Regions from separate parts of the Lysinibacillus sp. JNUCC-52 genome, predicted to be linked through region 3. Evidence: a T-box and tRNA genes for the amino acid it is inferred to sense, from the RefSeq annotation. Region 3 holds a T-box; the other regions hold tRNA genes.
The links. The T-box of region 3 lies ahead of argS (arginine--tRNA ligase). A T-box ahead of a tRNA ligase gene usually reads a tRNA of that ligase, here a tRNA-Arg.

Region 1 (7,068 bases), 2.3 Mb from region 3:
CGCTTGCACGCTCAAGAGCACCCCTTCTCCCGAAGTTACGGGGTCATTTTGCCGAGTTCCTTAACGAGAGTTCTCTCGCACACCTTAGGATTCTCTCCTCGACTACCTGTGTCGGTTTGCGGTACGGGCACCTCTCACCTCGATAGAGGCTTTTCTTGGCAGTGTGAAATCAGGAACTTCGTCCATACGGACTCGCCATCACAGCTCAACGTTACAGTGTGCGGATTTGCCTACACACACGCCTTACTGCTTGGACGCGCACAACCAACGGCGCGCTTACCCTATCCTACTGCGTCCCCCCATTTCTCAAACGGTGAGGAGGTGGTACAGGAATATCAACCTGTTGTCCATCGCCTACGCCTATCGGCCTCGGCTTAGGTCCCGACTAACCCTGAGCGGACGAGCCTTCCTCAGGAAACCTTAGTCATACGGTGGACGGGATTCTCACCCGTCTTTCGCTACTCATACCGGCATTCTCACTTCTAAGCGCTCCACCAGTCCTTCCGGTCTGACTTCAACGCACTTAGAACGCTCTCCTACCACTGACATCGTAGATGTCAATCCACAGCTTCGGTGAATCGTTTAGCCCCGATACATTTTCGGCGCAGCGTCACTCGACCAGTGAGCTATTACGCACTCTTTAAATGATGGCTGCTTCTAAGCCAACATCCTGGTTGTCTGTGCAACGCCACATCCTTTTCCACTTAACGATTACTTTGGGACCTTAGCTGGTGGTCTGGGCTGTTTCCCTTTTGACTACGGATCTTATCACTCGCAGTCTGACTCCCGTGTATAAATATCTGGCATTCGGAGTTTGTCTGAATTCGGTAAACCGGGATGGCCCCCTAGTCCAAACAGTGCTCTACCTCCAGTATTCTCATCACGAGGCTAGCCCTAAAGCTATTTCGGAGAGAACCAGCTATCTCCAAGTTCGATTGGAATTTCTCCGCTACCCACACCTCATCCCCGCACTTTTCAACGTGCGTGGGTTCGGGCCTCCAGTAAGTGTTACCTCACCTTCACCCTGGACATGGGTAGATCACCTGGTTTCGGGTCTACGACCACGTACTAATTCGCCCTATTCAGACTCGCTTTCGCTGCGGCTCCGCCTTCTAAAGCTTAACCTCGCACGTAATCGTAACTCGCCGGTTCATTCTACAAAAGGCACGCTATCACCCATTAACGGGCTCTAACTACTTGTAGGCACACGGTTTCAGGATCTCTTTCACTCCCCTTCCGGGGTGCTTTTCACCTTTCCCTCACGGTACTGGTTCACTATCGGTCACTAGGTAGTATTTAGCCTTGGGAGATGGTCCTCCCAGATTCCGACGGAATTTCACGTGTTCCGCCGTACTCAGGATCCACTCTGGAGGGAATAAACTTTCGACTACAGGGCTTTTACCTGCTCTGGCGGACCTTTCCAAGTCGCTTCATCTAACTCATTCCTTTGTAACTCCGTATAGAGTGTCCTACAACCCCAAGAGGCAAGCCTCTTGGTTTGGGCTCTTCCCGTTTCGCTCGCCGCTACTCAGGGAATCGATTTTTCTTTCTCTTCCTCCAGGTACTTAGATGTTTCAGTTCCCTGGGTCTGCCTTCAAGACGCTATGTATTCACGTCGAGATACTACGCGATTAAACGTAGTGGGTTCCCCCATTCGGAAATCTCCGGATCAAAGCTCACTTACAGCTCCCCGAAGCATATCGGTGTTAGTGCCGTCCTTCTTCGGCTCCTAGTGCCAAGGCATTCGCCGTGCGCCCTTAATAACTTAACCGTCAGCTTCCGATATACATCGTAATACAGCGTCAGCTTCATTCGTTCAATCAGTCACGTACGAAAGTACGCTCCTTCACTCACTCAATCGCTTCCTTGTCTTACTCGTATCTCGAAACCTTTTAATGTTATTAAGCCTATAAAAACTTAAAAAAATAAATGTGTTTGTTACAATTTCAATGTCGTTTTATCCAGTTTTCAAAGAACAAATAATAAATTGGTGGAGCCTAGCGGGATCGAACCGCTGACCTCCTGCGTGCAAGGCAGGCGCTCTCCCAGCTGAGCTAAGGCCCCAAGAGGTTATATATGGTGGGCCTAAATGGACTCGAACCATCGACCTCACGCTTATCAGGCGTGCGCTCTAACCAGCTGAGCTATAGGCCCTCTTGGAAGTTTTATAATATTGTTTATAAACCTTCAAAACTGAACGCAAAACGTAATCTTACAAACCCAAGGTTTGTATTCCGAAAATATCCTTAGAAAGGAGGTGATCCAGCCGCACCTTCCGATACGGCTACCTTGTTACGACTTCACCCCAATCATCTATCCCACCTTCGGCGGCTGGCTCCAAAAGGTTACCTCACCGACTTCGGGTGTTACAAACTCTCGTGGTGTGACGGGCGGTGTGTACAAGGCCCGGGAACGTATTCACCGCGGCATGCTGATCCGCGATTACTAGCGATTCCGGCTTCATGTAGGCGAGTTGCAGCCTACAATCCGAACTGAGAACGACTTTATCGGATTAGCTCCCTCTCGCGAGTTGGCAACCGTTTGTATCGTCCATTGTAGCACGTGTGTAGCCCAGGTCATAAGGGGCATGATGATTTGACGTCATCCCCACCTTCCTCCGGTTTGTCACCGGCAGTCACCTTAGAGTGCCCAACTAAATGATGGCAACTAAGATCAAGGGTTGCGCTCGTTGCGGGACTTAACCCAACATCTCACGACACGAGCTGACGACAACCATGCACCACCTGTCACCGTTGTCCCCGAAGGGAAAACCATATCTCTACAGTGGTCAACGGGATGTCAAGACCTGGTAAGGTTCTTCGCGTTGCTTCGAATTAAACCACATGCTCCACCGCTTGTGCGGGCCCCCGTCAATTCCTTTGAGTTTCAGTCTTGCGACCGTACTCCCCAGGCGGAGTGCTTAATGCGTTAGCTGCAGCACTAAGGGGCGGAAACCCCCTAACACTTAGCACTCATCGTTTACGGCGTGGACTACCAGGGTATCTAATCCTGTTTGCTCCCCACGCTTTCGCGCCTCAGTGTCAGTTACAGACCAGATAGTCGCCTTCGCCACTGGTGTTCCTCCAAATCTCTACGCATTTCACCGCTACACTTGGAATTCCACTATCCTCTTCTGCACTCAAGTCTCCCAGTTTCCAATGACCCTCCACGGTTGAGCCGTGGGCTTTCACATCAGACTTAAGAAACCACCTGCGCGCGCTTTACGCCCAATAATTCCGGACAACGCTTGCCACCTACGTATTACCGCGGCTGCTGGCACGTAGTTAGCCGTGGCTTTCTAATAAGGTACCGTCAAGGTACAGCCAGTTACTACTGTACTTGTTCTTCCCTTACAACAGAGTTTTACGAACCGAAATCCTTCTTCACTCACGCGGCGTTGCTCCATCAGGCTTTCGCCCATTGTGGAAGATTCCCTACTGCTGCCTCCCGTAGGAGTCTGGGCCGTGTCTCAGTCCCAGTGTGGCCGATCACCCTCTCAGGTCGGCTACGCATCGTTGCCTTGGTGAGCCGTTACCTCACCAACTAGCTAATGCGCCGCGGGCCCATCCTATAGCGACAGCCGAAACCGTCTTTCAGAATTGTCTCATGAGAGACAAAAGATTATTCGGTATTAGCCCCGGTTTCCCGGAGTTATCCCAAACTATAGGGTAGGTTGCCCACGTGTTACTCACCCGTCCGCCGCTAACGTCAAAGGAGCAAGCTCCTTATCTGTCCGCTCGACTTGCATGTATTAGGCACGCCGCCAGCGTTCGTCCTGAGCCAGGATCAAACTCTCCATAAAAGAAATTTGATTAGCTCAAATTGTTTTGCTGGCATCAATTTTGATGTCCAAAATTTTGTTTCGTTCGCTAACGAAGTTAGCTACTAAAAACTATATTGATTACGTTTTGCTTGTTCAGTTTTCAAGGTTCATTTATTGTAATTGGTGGAGCCTAGCGGGATCGAACCGCTGACCTCCTGCGTGCAAGGCAGGCGCTCTCCCAGCTGAGCTAAGGCCCCATATAAAATCATGTATTAAGGAAATGGTCGGGAAGACAGGATTCGAACCTGCGACCCCTTGGTCCCAAACCAAGTGCTCTACCAAGCTGAGCTACTTCCCGTTCATTTATTGGCGCGCCCGGCAGGAGTCGAACCCACAACCTTCTGATCCGTAGTCAGACGCTCTATCCAATTGAGCTACGGGCGCTTAATATTTAAAAAATGGTGCCGAGGGCCGGAATCGAACCGGCACGGTAGTCACCTACCGCAGGATTTTAAGTCCTGTGCGTCTGCCAGTTCCGCCACCCCGGCACATTTGGAGCGGAAGACGAGGTTCGAACTCGCGACCCCCACCTTGGCAAGGTGGTGTTCTACCACTGAACTACTTCCGCATGTGCATAAGATTATTTATCCTGGCAATTATGAAATTAAAAAATAAATGGTGCGGGTGAAGGGAGTCGAACCCCCACGCCTCGCGGCGCTAGATCCTAAGTCTAGTGCGTCTGCCAATTCCGCCACACCCGCATATTATTGTTGGCAATTATAAAAATGGTGAGCCATGAAGGACTCGAACCTTCGACCCTCTGATTAAAAGTCAGATGCTCTACCAACTGAGCTAATGGCTCAAAAAAATGGTGCCGGCTATAGGAATCGAACCCACGACCTACTGATTACAAGTCAGTTGCTCTACCTGCTGAGCTAAACCGGCATATGGTGGAGGATGACGGGCTCGAACCGCCGACCCTCTGCTTGTAAGGCAGATGCTCTCCCAGCTGAGCTAATCCTCCTGGGTATTATGCCTAGCGACGTCCTACTCTCACAGGGGGAAGCCCCCAACTACCATCGGCGCTAAAGAGCTTAACTTCCGTGTTCGGTATGGGAACGGGTGTGACCTCTTTGCCATCATCACTAGACTATTTAAAAGACAAGATTCATTATAACATAAAATGTTATAATTACAAGCTTTTTTTAAAGCTTTCTTATTCTTTCAAAACTGGATAAACGGTTCATTGAATGTTTCAAACTTTTTTGGTTAAGTCCTCGATCGATTAGTATTCGTCAGCTCCATGTGTCACCACACTTCCACCTCGAACCTATCTACCTCATCGTCTTTGAGGGATCTTACTTACTTGCGTAATGGGAAATCTCATCTTGAGGGGGGCTTCATGCTTAGATGCTTTCAGCACTTATCCCGTCCACACATAGCTACCCAGCGATGCCTTTGGCAAGACAACTGGTACACCAGCGGTGTGTCCATCCCGGTCCTCTCGTACTAAGGACAGCTCCTCTCAAATTTCCTACGCCCACGACGGATAGGGACCGAACTGTCTCACGACGTTCTGAACCCAGCTCGCGTACCGCTTTAATGGGCGAACAGCCCAACCCTTGGGACCGACTACAGCCCCAGGATGCGATGAGCCGACATCGAGGTGCCAAACCTCCCCGTCGATGTGGACTCTTGGGGGAGATAAGCCTGTTATCCCCGGGGTAGCTTTTATCCGTTGAGCGATGGCCCTTCCATGCGGAACCACCGGATCACTAAGCCCGTCTTTCGACCCTGCTCGACTTGTAGGTCTCGCAGTCAAGCTCCCTTGTGCCTTTACACTCTACGAATGATTTCCAACCATTCTGAGGGAACCTTTGGGCGCCTCCGTTACCTTTTAGGAGGCGACCGCCCCAGTCAAACTGTCCGCCTGACACTGTCTCCTGCCCCGCTAAGGGGCATGGGTTAGAATTTCAATACAACCAGGGTAGTATCCCACCGACGCCTCCTTCGAAGCTGGCGCTCCGAGATCTCTGGCTCCTACCTATCCTGTACAAGTTGTACCAAAATTCAATATCAGGCTACAGTAAAGCTCCACGGGGTCTTTCCGTCCTGTCGCGGGTAACCTGCATCTTCACAGGTACTATAATTTCACCGAGTCTCTCGTTGAGACAGTGCCCAGATCGTTACGCCTTTCGTGCGGGTCGGAACTTACCCGACAAGGAATTTCGCTACCTTAGGACCGTTATAGTTACGGCCGCCGTTTACTGGGGCTTCAATTCGCAGCTTCGCTTGCGCTAACCACTCCTCTTAACCTTCCAGCACCGGGCAGGCGTCAGCCCCTATACGTCACCTTACGGTTTTGCAGAGACCTGTGTTTTTGCTAAACAGTCGCCTGGGCCTATTCACTGCGGCTCTCGTGCGCTTGCACGCTCAAGAGCACCCCTTCTCCCGAAGTTACGGGGTCATTTTGCCGAGTTCCTTAACGAGAGTTCTCTCGCACACCTTAGGATTCTCTCCTCGACTACCTGTGTCGGTTTGCGGTACGGGCACCTCTCACCTCGATAGAGGCTTTTCTTGGCAGTGTGAAATCAGGAACTTCGTCCATACGGACTCGCCATCACAGCTCAACGTTACAGTGTGCGGATTTGCCTACACACACGCCTTACTGCTTGGACGCGCACAACCAACGGCGCGCTTACCCTATCCTACTGCGTCCCCCCATTTCTCAAACGGTGAGGAGGTGGTACAGGAATATCAACCTGTTGTCCATCGCCTACGCCTATCGGCCTCGGCTTAGGTCCCGACTAACCCTGAGCGGACGAGCCTTCCTCAGGAAACCTTAGTCATACGGTGGACGGGATTCTCACCCGTCTTTCGCTACTCATACCGGCATTCTCACTTCTAAGCGCTCCACCAGTCCTTCCGGTCTGACTTCAACGCACTTAGAACGCTCTCCTACCACTGACATCGTAGATGTCAATCCACAGCTTCGGTGAATCGTTTAGCCCCGATACATTTTCGGCGCAGCGTCACTCGACCAGTGAGCTATTACGCACTCTTTAAATGATGGCTGCTTCTAAGCCAACATCCTGGTTGTCTGTGCAACGCCACATCCTTTTCCACTTAACGATTACTTTGGGACCTTAGCTGGTGGTCTGGGCTGTTTCCCTTTTGACTACGGATCTTATCACTCGCAGTCTGACTCCCGTGTATAAATATCTGGCATTCGGAGTTTGTCTGAATTCGGTAAACCGGGATGGCCCCCTAGTCCAAACAGTGCTCTACCTCCAGTATTCTCATCA
Region 2 (7,068 bases), 1.8 Mb from region 3:
ATAAAGATGCTGAGGAAGGCGAAATTGTAATAGGTTGTGCCCTTTATGAAAACAAGTTGGAAATGATGATTGCGGATTATGGAAACAGCTTTAATTTTGAAGAGGTTAAAACGAAAATAGGGCCTTATCATCCTGAAGATAGTATTGCAGGGCTTAGAGAGGGCGGTTTAGGACTTTATTTAATGGAAACTTTGATGGATGAGGTGATGATTAATAACGATGGTGGCGTAACTGTTTTCATGACAAAGTACGTCGCTAGGGAGCAGGTGGAAAAAAATGTCGAAAGAATCACTACATAAATCTTCTTCAAAGGAAGATGTATTAAAGTGGATAGCACAGTACCAAACAACTGAGGATGAAGAAGCACAAACCAATTTGGTTATTCATTATCGAAATTTAGTTGAATCCATCGCACGCAAATATTCGTATGGTAAATCTTATTATGATGATATTGTGCAAGTAGGAATGTTGGGGTTACTAGGTGCAATTAGACGTTTTGATGCAAGTTTTGGCCGCAGTTTTGAGGCATTTGCAGTACCAACTATTGTTGGAGAGATTAAGCGATTTTTACGAGATAAAACATGGGACGTACATGTGCCAAGACGAATTAAAGAGATAGGGCCACGTATTAAATCGACTGTAGAATCGTTAACAATAGAATTCCAACGCTCACCTTCTATTCAAGAAATTGCTGAGCGTTTAGAGGTACCAGAAGAAGAAGTTTTAGAAGCGATGGAGATGAGTCGCAGTTATCAAGCACTTTCAATGGATCATTCAATAGAATCAGATAATGACGGAAGTACTGTCACTCTAGCTGATATTATGGGTAAAGAAGATATGGGTTATGAAATGACCAATAGAAGGATGATTGTTGCTGATGCTATGGAAGTTTTAAATGAACGAGAAAAGCAAGTTATCCAGCTTACTTATCTAGAACAGCTTAGCCAAAAAGAAGCGGGAGAACAATTGGGCATTTCTCAAATGCATGTATCAAGAATACAACGAAAAGCAATTAAAAAATTACAAGAAGTCGTTCTTGCAAGTGGTAGTGTACCGCTGTGAGGATGACATGAAGGTGTTTATTACTAGCGGATTACTCCATCCGATAGCAATAAGCACCTTATATTTTTGTCTGCTTTTTCCATTAGATAGACTATCCTTGGTTTTTTATTGAAGTGTAGTGGTAAAATGAAAAGAAAAAAGGTAGTGATAATGTGGAACAAAAACAAATGTTACAGCTTATTGCAAAGGATGTAGCTATCAGACCAAATCAAGCAGAGGCAGTGATAAAATTATTAGATGAGGGCAACACCGTTCCGTTTATCGCGCGTTATCGAAAAGAGGCTACGGGTTCTTTGGACGAGGTGCAAATTAAAGCTGTAGAAGATCGTTACCATTACATACAGCAACTTGAACAACGTAAAGAAGAGGTTCTTCGTTTAATTCAAGAACAGGATAAGCTAACTCCTGAGCTTGAAAATGCTATCCAAATTGCGACTGTTCTACAGCGTGTTGAAGATTTATATCGTCCATATAAGCAAAAACGACGTACGAAGGCGACAATTGCAAAGGAAAAAGGATTAGAACCTCTAGCCGACCTTTTGCTAGAGTATCGTAATGGAGCATTAGACCAGTTAGCTCAAGACTTTGTAGACAATGAAAATGTTGCAACGGTAGAAGATGCATTAGCTGGGGCGCGTGATATTTTGGCGGAGCGCTTTGCTGATGATGCTGGGATAAGACAAAAAATTCGTGCCTTTTCTTGGAAAGATGGCGTGCTTGCAACAACATTAAAAAATGCGGAATTAGATGAAAAAAAGGTTTTTGAAATGTATTACGAGTATGAAGAACCTGTTAACCGTATTGTTCCTCACCGTATTTTAGCAGTGAATCGTGGGGAGAAAGAAGAGGTTATAAAGGTTGCGATACAAGTACCGATAGATCGCGTATTAATGATTATGTGGAAAGAATGGATACCTGCTACAGGTTCATCTCCTGCTATTGCGGAGGTGAAGCTTGCAATTGAGGATTCTTACAAACGTTTAATTCAGCCATCTATAGAAAGAGAGTTACGCAATGAATTAACAGAAAAGGCGGAGGCGCAAGCTATTCATATTTTCTCAGAAAATCTACGTAACCTTTTACTACAGCCGCCACTAAAGGGCAAATATGTATTAGGCGTGGACCCAGCTTATCGAACTGGTTGTAAATTAGCCGTTGTTGATGAAACAGGAAAAATGCTAGAAGTTACAGCGATTTACCCTCACCCACCAAAACCAGATGTGGCAAAATCAAAAGCTGTGGTGAAAGAAATTTTAGCGAAGTATCCTATTACGATTATTGCGATTGGTAACGGTACAGCCTCACGTGAAACGGAGCAGTTTATTGCTGATGTATTGAGTGAATTAAAAACAGATGTGGCTTATGTGATTGTTAACGAAGCTGGTGCATCCGTTTATTCAGCGTCAGAGATTGCACGTTCTGAATTTCCTGATTTACAAGTTGAGCAGCGTAGCGCCGTTTCGATTGCACGCCGTTTACAAGATCCGTTGTCAGAATTAGTGAAAATTGAGCCAAAAGCAGTAGGTGTTGGACAATATCAACATGATGTTTCTCAAAAGAAATTATCGGAGTCGTTATCATTTATAGTAGAAACAGCGGTCAATCAAGTCGGTGTTGATGTAAATACAGCGTCAGCTTCATTAATGCAATATGTTTCGGGCCTATCGAAAACGGTTGCTGAAAATATTGTGAAAGTACGAGAAGAAAATGGGCAATTTACAACGCGCTCACAGCTTAAGAAAATCCCGCGACTTGGTGCAAAAACGTATGAACAAGCAATAGGATTTTTACGTGTGCCTGAAGCGAAAAACCCATTTGATGCTACAGGTATTCACCCAGAGAGCTACAATATTGCTGAGCAAATTTTAGAAGTAGCTAATATAAATAAGAAAGAATTAGGAACACAAAAGGCAGAGGAAGCCATTGCATCCCTTAATGTTCAAGAATTAAGTAATGCATTAGGAATGGGCGTTGTTACTATTCAGGATATCGTGGATACATTAAAGAAGCCAAGTCGAGATCCTCGCGATGCCTTTCCACAACCACTACTTAAAACAGATGTATTAAAAATGGAAGATTTACAGGTAGGAATGGAATTACAAGGCACTGTACGTAATGTAGTCGATTTCGGTGCATTTGTTGATATAGGTGTTAAGCAAGATGGGCTTGTGCATATTTCGAAGTTGCAAAAGAAGCGCATTAAGCATCCATTAGAAGTTGTGGCGCTAGGTGATATTGTCACAGTTTGGGTGGAACAGATTGAGGTAAATAAAGGACGTATTTCGTTAACAATGTTACCTCCAGAAAAACAAACAATTGAAAAGTAGTAATAATTTACTGCCACACTGTCTATACTGCGCAGTGTGGTATTCTTATTGTTAGAGGTGATGGTATTGAACAATGAGGAACTGCAACAGCTTGTAATGCGAATTTCATTAGAACATTTTCATAAACCATTTATGCATCGGGCATACTTTAATACAAGACTGCGTACAACAGGTGGTCGCTATCTTTTACAATCACATCATATTGAAATAAATCCAACAGCATATGAAATGTATGGTGTCAGTGAGGTAGAAGGGATAATACTTCATGAATTATGTCATTACCATTTGCACATAGAGGGGAAAGGCTACCAACACAGAGATAAGGATTTTAGAGATTTATTAAAAAAAGTGAATGCTCCTCGATTTTGTTCAGCGTTACAGAAGCCTACAGCTCGGAGTGCAAAACAACGTTCTCAATATAAATATGCATGTATAAAATGCCATCAATTATATGTAAGAAAAATACGATTGAATGTAAAGAGATACTGTTGTGGCAAGTGTTCAGGGCAATTAAAGTTAGTTGAACAAAAAAAGTTTTAAAAAAAGATTGACGTTTACTGAGCTTATCCTTATAATAGTAAAAGTCGACAAGATAAAGACGACAAAACAATATGATTATTCCGAAGTAGCTCAGTTGGTAGTAGCACCTGACTGTTAATCAGGTTGTCGCAGGTTCGAGTCCTGCCTTCGGAGCCATGGCCCCTTGGTCAAGCGGTTAAGACACCGCCCTTTCACGGCGGTAACACGGGTTCGAATCCCGTAGGGGTCATTTTCATAAATATAAATAATTGTAACAATGGTCCCGTGGTGTAGCGGTTAACATGCCTGCCTGTCACGCAGGAGATCGCCGGTTCGATCCCGGTCGGGACCGCCACTTATTGGGGTATAGCCAAGCGGTAAGGCAACGGATTTTGATTCCGTCATGCCTAGGTTCGAATCCTAGTACCCCAGCCATTCATTTCTTATATATGAGCCATTAGCTCAGTTGGTAGAGCATCTGACTTTTAATCAGAGGGTCGAAGGTTCGAGTCCTTCATGGCTCATCTTTTTTAAGAAAAAAGGTTGATTTTTCTAGTTATCATAGTATAATAAGAAAGTTCCTATTTTGAATGCGGTCGTGGCGGAACGGCAGACGCGCTAGGTTGAGGGCCTAGTGGGGGCAACCCCGTGGAGGTTCAAGTCCTCTCGGCCGCACCAAGTCAAGTTAGTCCAGTTATTTTACACTTGCGCCCGTAGCTCAATTGGATAGAGCGTCTGACTACGGATCAGAAGGTTGTGGGTTCGACTCCTGCCGGGCGCGCCATAATAACATTTTAATATTTGCGGGTGTAGTTTAATGGTAAAACCTCAGCCTTCCAAGCTGATGTCGTGAGTTCGATTCTCATCACCCGCTCCAAAAAAACATTTCAAAAAATGTTGACATCATAAACGATTGATGATAAGATGTAAAAGTTGCTAAAAACAAACGGCGACATATGAACCTTGAAAACTGAACAAGCAAAACGTAATCAATATAGTTTTTAGTAGCTAACTTCGTTAGCGAACAAAACAAAATTTTGGACATCAAAATTGATGCCAGCAAAACAATTTGAGCTAATCAAATTTCTTTTATGGAGAGTTTGATCCTGGCTCAGGACGAACGCTGGCGGCGTGCCTAATACATGCAAGTCGAGCGGACAGATAAGGAGCTTGCTCCTTTGACGTTAGCGGCGGACGGGTGAGTAACACGTGGGCAACCTACCCTATAGTTTGGGATAACTCCGGGAAACCGGGGCTAATACCGAATAATCTTTTGTCTCTCATGAGACAATTCCGAAAGACGGTTTCGGCTGTCGCTATAGGATGGGCCCGCGGCGCATTAGCTAGTTGGTGAGGTAACGGCTCACCAAGGCAACGATGCGTAGCCGACCTGAGAGGGTGATCGGCCACACTGGGACTGAGACACGGCCCAGACTCCTACGGGAGGCAGCAGTAGGGAATCTTCCACAATGGGCGAAAGCCTGATGGAGCAACGCCGCGTGAGTGAAGAAGGATTTCGGTTCGTAAAACTCTGTTGTAAGGGAAGAACAAGTACAGTAGTAACTGGCTGTACCTTGACGGTACCTTATTAGAAAGCCACGGCTAACTACGTGCCAGCAGCCGCGGTAATACGTAGGTGGCAAGCGTTGTCCGGAATTATTGGGCGTAAAGCGCGCGCAGGTGGTTTCTTAAGTCTGATGTGAAAGCCCACGGCTCAACCGTGGAGGGTCATTGGAAACTGGGAGACTTGAGTGCAGAAGAGGATAGTGGAATTCCAAGTGTAGCGGTGAAATGCGTAGAGATTTGGAGGAACACCAGTGGCGAAGGCGACTATCTGGTCTGTAACTGACACTGAGGCGCGAAAGCGTGGGGAGCAAACAGGATTAGATACCCTGGTAGTCCACGCCGTAAACGATGAGTGCTAAGTGTTAGGGGGTTTCCGCCCCTTAGTGCTGCAGCTAACGCATTAAGCACTCCGCCTGGGGAGTACGGTCGCAAGACTGAAACTCAAAGGAATTGACGGGGGCCCGCACAAGCGGTGGAGCATGTGGTTTAATTCGAAGCAACGCGAAGAACCTTACCAGGTCTTGACATCCCGTTGACCACTGTAGAGATATAGTTTTCCCTTCGGGGACAACGGTGACAGGTGGTGCATGGTTGTCGTCAGCTCGTGTCGTGAGATGTTGGGTTAAGTCCCGCAACGAGCGCAACCCTTGATCTTAGTTGCCATCATTTAGTTGGGCACTCTAAGGTGACTGCCGGTGACAAACCGGAGGAAGGTGGGGATGACGTCAAATCATCATGCCCCTTATGACCTGGGCTACACACGTGCTACAATGGACGATACAAACGGTTGCCAACTCGCGAGAGGGAGCTAATCCGATAAAGTCGTTCTCAGTTCGGATTGTAGGCTGCAACTCGCCTACATGAAGCCGGAATCGCTAGTAATCGCGGATCAGCATGCCGCGGTGAATACGTTCCCGGGCCTTGTACACACCGCCCGTCACACCACGAGAGTTTGTAACACCCGAAGTCGGTGAGGTAACCTTTTGGAGCCAGCCGCCGAAGGTGGGATAGATGATTGGGGTGAAGTCGTAACAAGGTAGCCGTATCGGAAGGTGCGGCTGGATCACCTCCTTTCTAAGGATATTTTCGGAATACAAACCTTGGGTTTGTAAGATTACGTTTTGCGTTCAGTTTTGAAGGTTCATCATTAGATGAAATACTTCAATATACTTGCTCCTGTCGCTACGCTTTCGTCGCAAAGCTGCGAAGAAGTAGAAACAGGTAGTAGCTTTGTTCTTTGAAAACTGGATAAAACGACATTGAAATTGTAACAAACACATTTATTTTTTAAATTAAGTTTTTTAGGCTTAATAACTAGGTTAAGTTATTAAGGGCGCACGGCGAATGCCTTGGCACTAGGAGCCGAAGAAGGACGGCACTAACACCGATATGCTTCGGGGAGCTGTAAGTGAGCTTTGATCCGGAGATTTCCGAATGGGGGAACCCACTACGTTTAATCGCGTAGTATCTTGACGTGAATACATAGCGTCTTGAAGGCAGACCCAGGGAACTGAAACATCTAAGTACCTGGAGGAAGAGAAAGAAAAATCGATTCCCTGAGTAGCGGCGAGCGAAACGGGAAGAGCCCAAACCA
Region 3 (7,068 bases):
AAATAGATTTTTTGATTGAGACAAACGATCTTTTGCCTTCATGCCGTCTGTAATCCATTCATCAAGTAACTGTACTATATCTTGCAATGGCAATATGTATGGTTGTGAAACACCTTGTTGCTGTCGATTAAAATAAATGCCCACGATTTGACCTTTCTCTGCCTCCATTACAGGGCTACCAGGTGGTAATGCTTCCTCTCCATCTATATAATACGCAGCTACCTTGTCATTATATTTTTTGATTGTGTGTGGCAAACCATCGACATACACGGCTAGGTTATCCAAATTCCCATTATAAACGGTTGGAACGTTGACCGTAGCGTTATACTTCACTTGTAGCACGGCTATATTATAGGCTGTCGACATATAACGTACATCAGCTTCTACAAGCTTATCGTTACTAAATTGCACAAGTGCTGTTGGCTTTGAGGATACGAGTGCTCCATTCGTTACAATATAGAGCATCTTTGGCTCTTTTTTCACGATAATGCCTGCACCAATACCGTTCTCTCCTACAACCTTTACCTCTGGAACAAGCTTTTCCTCCTGCTTCTCCACAGGCTTTTCCGATTTCACTTCAGCCTTTTCCTTGTTAAACATTTCTGCAACGGACTGATCACCACAGCCTGTTAATAGGAAGGTTGCCGCTCCAACAATTAGCATTTTGTTTCGCATACATTCACCAGTACTTTCTTTCTCATCTTCTTTCCTATTCTATCATAAACAAGGATGTCATTCGTTTCAAGTTTACATAATATTATTATTTATTTATTTTCTTTAGAAGAAACGCTTTTATCAAAAAAAAAGAAAAACCTATTATTTATTAATAGTAAAAACGAACTGATTTTTTTCATTCATTCTTCGTATACTACATAAAAAAAGAAAAACAGAATTTAATTCTGTTTTTCTTTTGGAATACCAAAAACTCGGAATATGTAGTCTTGCTCTTGTTCTTTTGACGCAATACCTGTGGCTATACCACCTTGTTTTGTTCCTTGAATAAACCACATCTCGTTATGGTCTTGATCTACCGTTGAAAAATCATCTTGTTTCCACCGCTTTAATATCTCTACATATTTCTCGCTATAATCGAAACTATCTTTATTTTCCTCTACCATTTGCAACAATGTACTTATTCGTTCGGGAGTAATCATAATCGATGATTCTTTCTCATCTGCAATTATCTTTTGATGTGTCATTTGTTGAATAACTTCTTGCACTAGGTTATCGACAAAGGGTTCATCTCCAGATTTCCATTCATCAATCATCTTGGAATAAGTTGGATTTTCCCAACCGAAGTATATATCCACTGTCGATACAAACGCTTCCACTTCATCTACTTTTGAAATTGCTTGACTGTTTTCGAGTTGACTTCTGTCACTTTCAGATTCTTCGTTTGCATAGTACATTTTTATTATCAAAAAAGTACCATATATACTCAGAAACGCCGTTAAAACAACTACAACTAAAACATGACTCAACTTCATTTTTTGCCACCTTTCTTTATTAATTAATAATTTACCCAAAAATTATCACATCGTTTCCTAAAATTCAACATCAAACAAGTCATTCGACTAAACAATAGAATCCTGTTCTTTGGAACCAAATTTCTCATAAAATTACCTTTAAAAGTATACTTATTGACTTTATTTATAGCATTTTTACATTTGAATGCCGTTGATTTCCGTTACGGGCGGACGCTTTCCGCGGGCACAATGTAAGCCACAACCCTCGCTAACGCGCGGTCTGTTGTGGCTTACATTTTGTGGTGTTCCCGCAGGAGTCGCCGCCCTCCACTGCAATCAACTGAATAATTTAGACATCATGAGAGAACTACTGGATGCATTTTGTAATATGATTTATTAAAAAAAGGCATGCCCTATTATTCAAGCATGCCCGTCATGTATTTATTTTTTCTTTAATACGAGTGATGTACCTATAATACCTAACATTAAAACTAAAAATATTGCATAGGTAAACGAATGATTGCCCGTTAAATCATAGCAATAACCGATTAATGTTGGAATAATAGCGCTCATCATAAATCCACCTGACATTACCATCGATGACCAACTGTTTGCTTCTTCGTTATTCCGTGCTTCATCCAACGGTAATAATAACCCGATAGGAAACAATCCGCTAAGTACTACCCCTATAATGAGGACAGCCACCCATAACATTAAACCTGTTGCTACCCATAATAATGCAAAGCCGATAACCCCCATAATGGCTAATGTTAGAAGCCAACGAATGCGACTTCGCCATTTTTCCATTAGCATCGGTACGACAATATTTCCGATCATTTGTACAATAGATAGAAATGTAAGCATCGAACTAGCAGTCACAAGTGAGAAGCCTTTATCTTGTAGCATTGGTGTTAACCACGACATCATAGAGAAAAAGAGCGATGTTTGCAGACCAAAATAAAGTAAAATCGTCCATGCTCGACCGTTTTTCCACGGATTACGTGCAGTTTCCTTTATAGGATATTCTCCTTGTACAGACTGATGATGACCTTGTTTGTTTTGGATAACAAGCAACCAAATCATAAGAGCAATTACTGCAAGCACTGACCAACTACCAAGTGCAACTGTCCAATTTTGATGAAAGCCATTGTAAAATGATACTGTTAATGCCGCGCTTAATGTGGCACCTGTTCCAATACCAAAAGAATACACCCCAACAACTGTAGTAAAGCGACTCGGGAATTTTTCTTTTATAAATGCATTTAACATCGGACCGATAATGGCAATAGCAAACCCTGCTATAAAACTTGTCACGACTAGCAATGCATAGCTTTCTTTTAACAACCGTAATCCATTAGCAAATACAAGCAGGGCTAAAAGCAATGCAATAGCAGACTTCGTACCAAGACGTTTTTGTAACGGGACAGCCACTGGTGCAAACAGGCCCATACAGAACACTGGAATGGATGTTAGTAGACTCATTTGTGTATTGGATACTTGTAGCGACTCCATTAATACATTAAACAAGGGGCCAATGCCCGTTACAGCAGGTCGCATATTGAGGGCAACGAAAAATATACTAACAACAGCGAATACTATTGAAGCCGTCCATTGTTTATTATTCATAACATTTAATACCTTTCTTCATGCCAATTTCATTATTCGTCATTCAACCTGCACTTGATTCACTACTATCGTTGTCAGACATCTGATTTCTTATATTTATTTTTACCATTTTTTCTACATAACGTCAATATTTCGGGGAATTCCTTATTAAATTGCTAAAATCAGACATTACATATTTTTAGGCGCGTTAATGCCTAGAAGGGCTAACGAATCTTCTAGAATCATTGCTACACAATGACATAAAGCTAAACGAGAATTTTGTCTATCATCATTCGATAATATCTTATTAGTTGCATAATATTTATTGAACGATCGTGCTAAATGTAAAGCATATTTAGCAACTATTGACGGATCAGCTTGTTCATAAGCAATTGTAATAACGCGAGGATATTGTTCTAGTAACAGAATGACTGGCCATGCCTGCACGCCTAATGGTTGATAAGTCATCTCCCCCAGTTGCCCATTCGCTTTTTCTAAAATAGAAAAAATACGAGCATATGTGTATTGAATATATGGTCCTGTCTCGCCTTCAAATTGCATCATTTGCTCAATTGAAAACTCAATATCATGTAAGCGATAATTTTTTAAGTCGTTGAAAATCACAGCACCGACACCAACTTGCTTCGCTACTTCTTCTTTATTTTGTAAATTGGGATTTTTCATTTCAATATTTTGTTTTGCTGTAGCAATTGCTTCAGTCAACACATCATTGAGTAACACAATCTTGCCTTTACGCGTTGACATTTTTTTGCCCTCTTTTAGAATCATCCCAAAAGCTACATGACTTAAATTACTTGCCCAATCGTAACCCATTTTCTCCACTACATTAAATAACTGTTTGAAATGAAGCGTTTGTTCATGTCCTACAACATAAACTATTTTTTCAGGATGATATTGTTGAATACGATAAAAAGCTGCTGCTAAGTCACGCGTAGCATATAGTGTAGCACCGTCTGTTTTAGTAATAATACAAGGAGGCATTTCCTCTTTCTCTAATTCAACAACATACGCACCTTCAGAAAGTGTAAGTAATCCTTTTTCTTGTAATTCATTTACTACCGTGTGCATTTTATCATTATAGAAAGCTTCACCATCGTATGCATCAAATTGAATGCCAAGAAGCTGATATAGTGTTTTGAATTCTTCTAACGATACTTCTCTAAACCAATGCCATAGCGCAAGTGCTTCTTCGTCCTTATCCTCTAACGCTTTAAATGCAACACGCGCTTGCTCAATTAAAGTAGTATCTCGCTCTGCCTCTTCATGAAACTTCACATAGATTTTCAATAATTCCTCAATCGGTGCAGCTTCAATTGTTTGCTGATGTCCCCATCGTTTATACGCAACAATTAATTTTCCAAACTGTGTTCCCCAATCACCTAAATGATTAATACGAATAGCGTTATAGCCATTTTTCTCAGCGATATTGGCGAGTGCATTACCAATAACAGTTGAACGTAAATGCCCCATGGAAAAGGGCTTCGCAATATTAGGAGAAGAAAAATCGAACACAACATTCCCTTTTCTCGTTAAACTTGTGCCATATAAATGTTGCTCTTTCACAATTTGCTTTAATACTTGTTGTGTAATGATGTGTTGATTTAAAAATAAATTGACATATCCGCCGACTATTTCAACCGACTGAATCACATCACACGTTAAGTTTTTTTGAATATTAGATGCAATTAGTTGAGGAGATTGCCCGAGCTTTTTAGCCAGTTTAAAACATGGTAATGAAAAATCACCAAGGTCTACATGTTTAGGTTTTTCAAGTAATTTTTCAATCTCTTCTACTTCCACTTGATTATTTAACGCACTAGCAATACTTTTTGCAATTTGTAAATTCATGTACTTATTCCCCCTTTTATATAAAAAAAAGCCCTCGTCTCAATTAAGAGACGAGAGCATAGATTCCCGTGGTACCACTCTAGTTGCCAAAATTATGACCACTTTCTGTTGATAACGAGGTGACTCCCCGATATTCCCTACTACTATTTCGGGAAATTTCTCCAAAGTGCGTTTCATTCAAATAGTCTGCATTAGGCTCACACCATCCCTAATTCGCTTGGCAGCACAAAATGAACTACTTTCTTTTTCACAGAATTTAACAACTAATGATTTTGGAATATTCTATATTATCCAATCTTGAAAGTCAACTACAACTATATATTTTCTTAAAAAGTGATTAATTGTATCTTTATTCAATGAAAAACAAGTAATTTGTACTATTAATTGTGCTATATAGTACTGAACTATGAGCGGTAAACGTTGATGTCATAATGTTTATAGACTATGGAACATATTTCATGATATACTAGAGCCATTGTGAAAAAAGGAGGAACTTGCATGATTCAAGTAAGTAATGTAGGTCTTCGCTATGGCGATCGTAAACTATTTGAAGACGTAAATATAAAATTCACACCGGGGAATTGCTACGGTTTAATCGGGGCAAACGGTGCAGGAAAATCAACATTCCTAAAAATACTTTCTGGTGAAATTGAAGCACAAGAAGGTAATGTATCAATGGGTAAGGACGAACGCTTATCTGTCCTTAAACAAAATCACTTCGAATACGATGAGCATACAGTGCTTGATACGGTGATTATGGGTAACAAACGCCTATATGACGTGAAAAATGAAAAAGATGCAATTTATGCAAAAGAAGATTTCTCTGATGAAGATGGCATGCGTGCTGCTGAATTAGAAGGTGAATTTGCAGAGCTAAACGGTTGGGAAGCAGAATCAGAAGCTGCAACATTATTAAACGGTTTAGGCATCTCAGATGATCTTCACTACATGTTAATGGGTGATCTTGAAGGTTCTGACAAAGTCAAAGTATTATTAGCACAAGCATTATTCGGTCAACCAGATGTACTATTACTGGATGAGCCTACCAACCACCTTGACTTAAAAGCGATTCAATGGTTAGAAGAATTCCTAATTAACTTTGAAAATACAGTTATCGTCGTATCCCATGACCGTCACTTCTTAAACAAAGTGTGTACACATATTGCGGATCTTGATTTCTCAAAAATCCAATTATATGTAGGGAACTATGATTTCTGGTATGAATCTTCTCAATTAGCGCAAAAAATGGCGCAAGACCAAAATTCTAAAAAAGAAGAAAAAATTAAAGAATTACAAGCGTTTATCGCTCGTTTCTCTGCCAATGCATCAAAGTCAAAACAAGCAACATCACGTAAAAAAATGTTGGATAAAATCGAGCTTGATGACATTAAACCTTCTAGCCGTAAATATCCATTCATCAACTTCCAAATCGGCCGCGAAATCGGTAATGATGTATTAACAGTTGATGGTCTTACAGCAAGTCAAGACGGTCAAACTTTATTTAAAGACATTCGTTTCTCAATGAATAAAGATGATAAAATCGTTTTACTTGGTAGCCCCATGGCTAAAACAGCTCTTCTTGATATCTTAATGGAAGATAAAGAAGCTGATGCTGGTACATTTAAATGGGGTGTTACAACATCTCAAAGCTATTTCGAAAACGATCATGATAAATACTTTGAAGGTTCAGAAAAGTCTTTAGTAGAATGGCTACGTCAATATTCACCTGACGATGAAACAGAAAGCTTCCTACGTGGTTTCTTAGGTCGTATGCTATTCTCTGGTGAAGAAGTGAAAAAATCTCCATCTGTATTATCTGGGGGAGAAAAAGTGCGTTGTATGCTTTCAAAAATGATGCTAGCAACAGCCAACGTCATTTTACTAGATGAACCAACAAACCACCTTGATCTTGAATCAATTCAAGCACTAAATGAAGGCTTAATCCGCTTTAAAGGGGCGATGATTTTCACATCTCATGACCATCAGTTCATTCAAACAATTGCAAACCGTGTCATTGAAATCCGTGAAGATGGTTCAATTTTAGACAAACAATTAACATATGATGAGTTTTTAGAGTGGAAAGATAGCCAAGGCTTAAACTAATCCAATCGTCAATTAAGCTCCCCCA

Region 1: it encodes a tRNA-Arg, which carries the amino acid that the T-box ahead of argS (arginine--tRNA ligase) is inferred to sense. The anticodon was not compared.
Region 2: it encodes a tRNA-Arg, which carries the amino acid that the T-box ahead of argS (arginine--tRNA ligase) is inferred to sense. The anticodon was not compared.

Annotation. Positions count from the first base shown of each region.
Region 1 is NZ_CP065546.1:2,650,369-2,657,436, forward strand. Features, by position in the region: rRNA gene JNUCC52_RS13040 (23S ribosomal RNA) at 1-1,771, opposite strand, end outside; tRNA gene JNUCC52_RS13045 (tRNA-Ala) at 1,989-2,064, opposite strand; tRNA gene JNUCC52_RS13050 (tRNA-Ile) at 2,078-2,154, opposite strand; rRNA gene JNUCC52_RS13055 (16S ribosomal RNA) at 2,251-3,802, opposite strand; tRNA gene JNUCC52_RS13060 (tRNA-Ala) at 3,945-4,020, opposite strand; tRNA gene JNUCC52_RS13065 (tRNA-Pro) at 4,045-4,121, opposite strand; tRNA gene JNUCC52_RS13070 (tRNA-Arg) at 4,131-4,207, opposite strand; tRNA gene JNUCC52_RS13075 (tRNA-Leu) at 4,223-4,311, opposite strand; tRNA gene JNUCC52_RS13080 (tRNA-Gly) at 4,317-4,391, opposite strand; tRNA gene JNUCC52_RS13085 (tRNA-Leu) at 4,440-4,524, opposite strand; tRNA gene JNUCC52_RS13090 (tRNA-Lys) at 4,550-4,625, opposite strand; tRNA gene JNUCC52_RS13095 (tRNA-Thr) at 4,633-4,708, opposite strand; tRNA gene JNUCC52_RS13100 (tRNA-Val) at 4,712-4,787, opposite strand; rRNA gene rrf (5S ribosomal RNA) at 4,798-4,913, opposite strand; rRNA gene JNUCC52_RS13110 (23S ribosomal RNA) at 5,029-7,068, opposite strand, start outside.
Region 2 is NZ_CP065546.1:3,219,929-3,226,996, forward strand. Features, by position in the region: gene rsbW (anti-sigma B factor RsbW) at 1-299, shown strand, start outside; gene sigB (RNA polymerase sigma factor SigB) at 277-1,062, shown strand; gene JNUCC52_RS15965 (Tex family protein) at 1,215-3,389, shown strand; gene JNUCC52_RS15970 (SprT family protein) at 3,456-3,929, shown strand; tRNA gene JNUCC52_RS15975 (tRNA-Asn) at 4,009-4,085, shown strand; tRNA gene JNUCC52_RS15980 (tRNA-Glu) at 4,087-4,158, shown strand; tRNA gene JNUCC52_RS15985 (tRNA-Asp) at 4,188-4,263, shown strand; tRNA gene JNUCC52_RS15990 (tRNA-Gln) at 4,269-4,343, shown strand; tRNA gene JNUCC52_RS15995 (tRNA-Lys) at 4,360-4,432, shown strand; tRNA gene JNUCC52_RS16000 (tRNA-Leu) at 4,501-4,586, shown strand; tRNA gene JNUCC52_RS16005 (tRNA-Arg) at 4,616-4,692, shown strand; tRNA gene JNUCC52_RS16010 (tRNA-Gly) at 4,712-4,785, shown strand; rRNA gene JNUCC52_RS16015 (16S ribosomal RNA) at 4,997-6,548, shown strand; rRNA gene JNUCC52_RS16020 (23S ribosomal RNA) at 6,792-7,068, shown strand, end outside.
Region 3 is NZ_CP065546.1:331,543-338,610, reverse strand. Features, by position in the region: gene JNUCC52_RS01905 (TcaA NTF2-like domain-containing protein) at 1-675, opposite strand, end outside; gene JNUCC52_RS01900 (DUF6241 domain-containing protein) at 894-1,487, opposite strand; gene JNUCC52_RS01895 (MFS transporter) at 1,908-3,092, opposite strand; gene argS (arginine--tRNA ligase) at 3,261-4,940, opposite strand; T-box leader at 4,984-5,200, opposite strand; gene JNUCC52_RS01885 (ABC-F family ATP-binding cassette domain-containing protein) at 5,439-7,043, shown strand.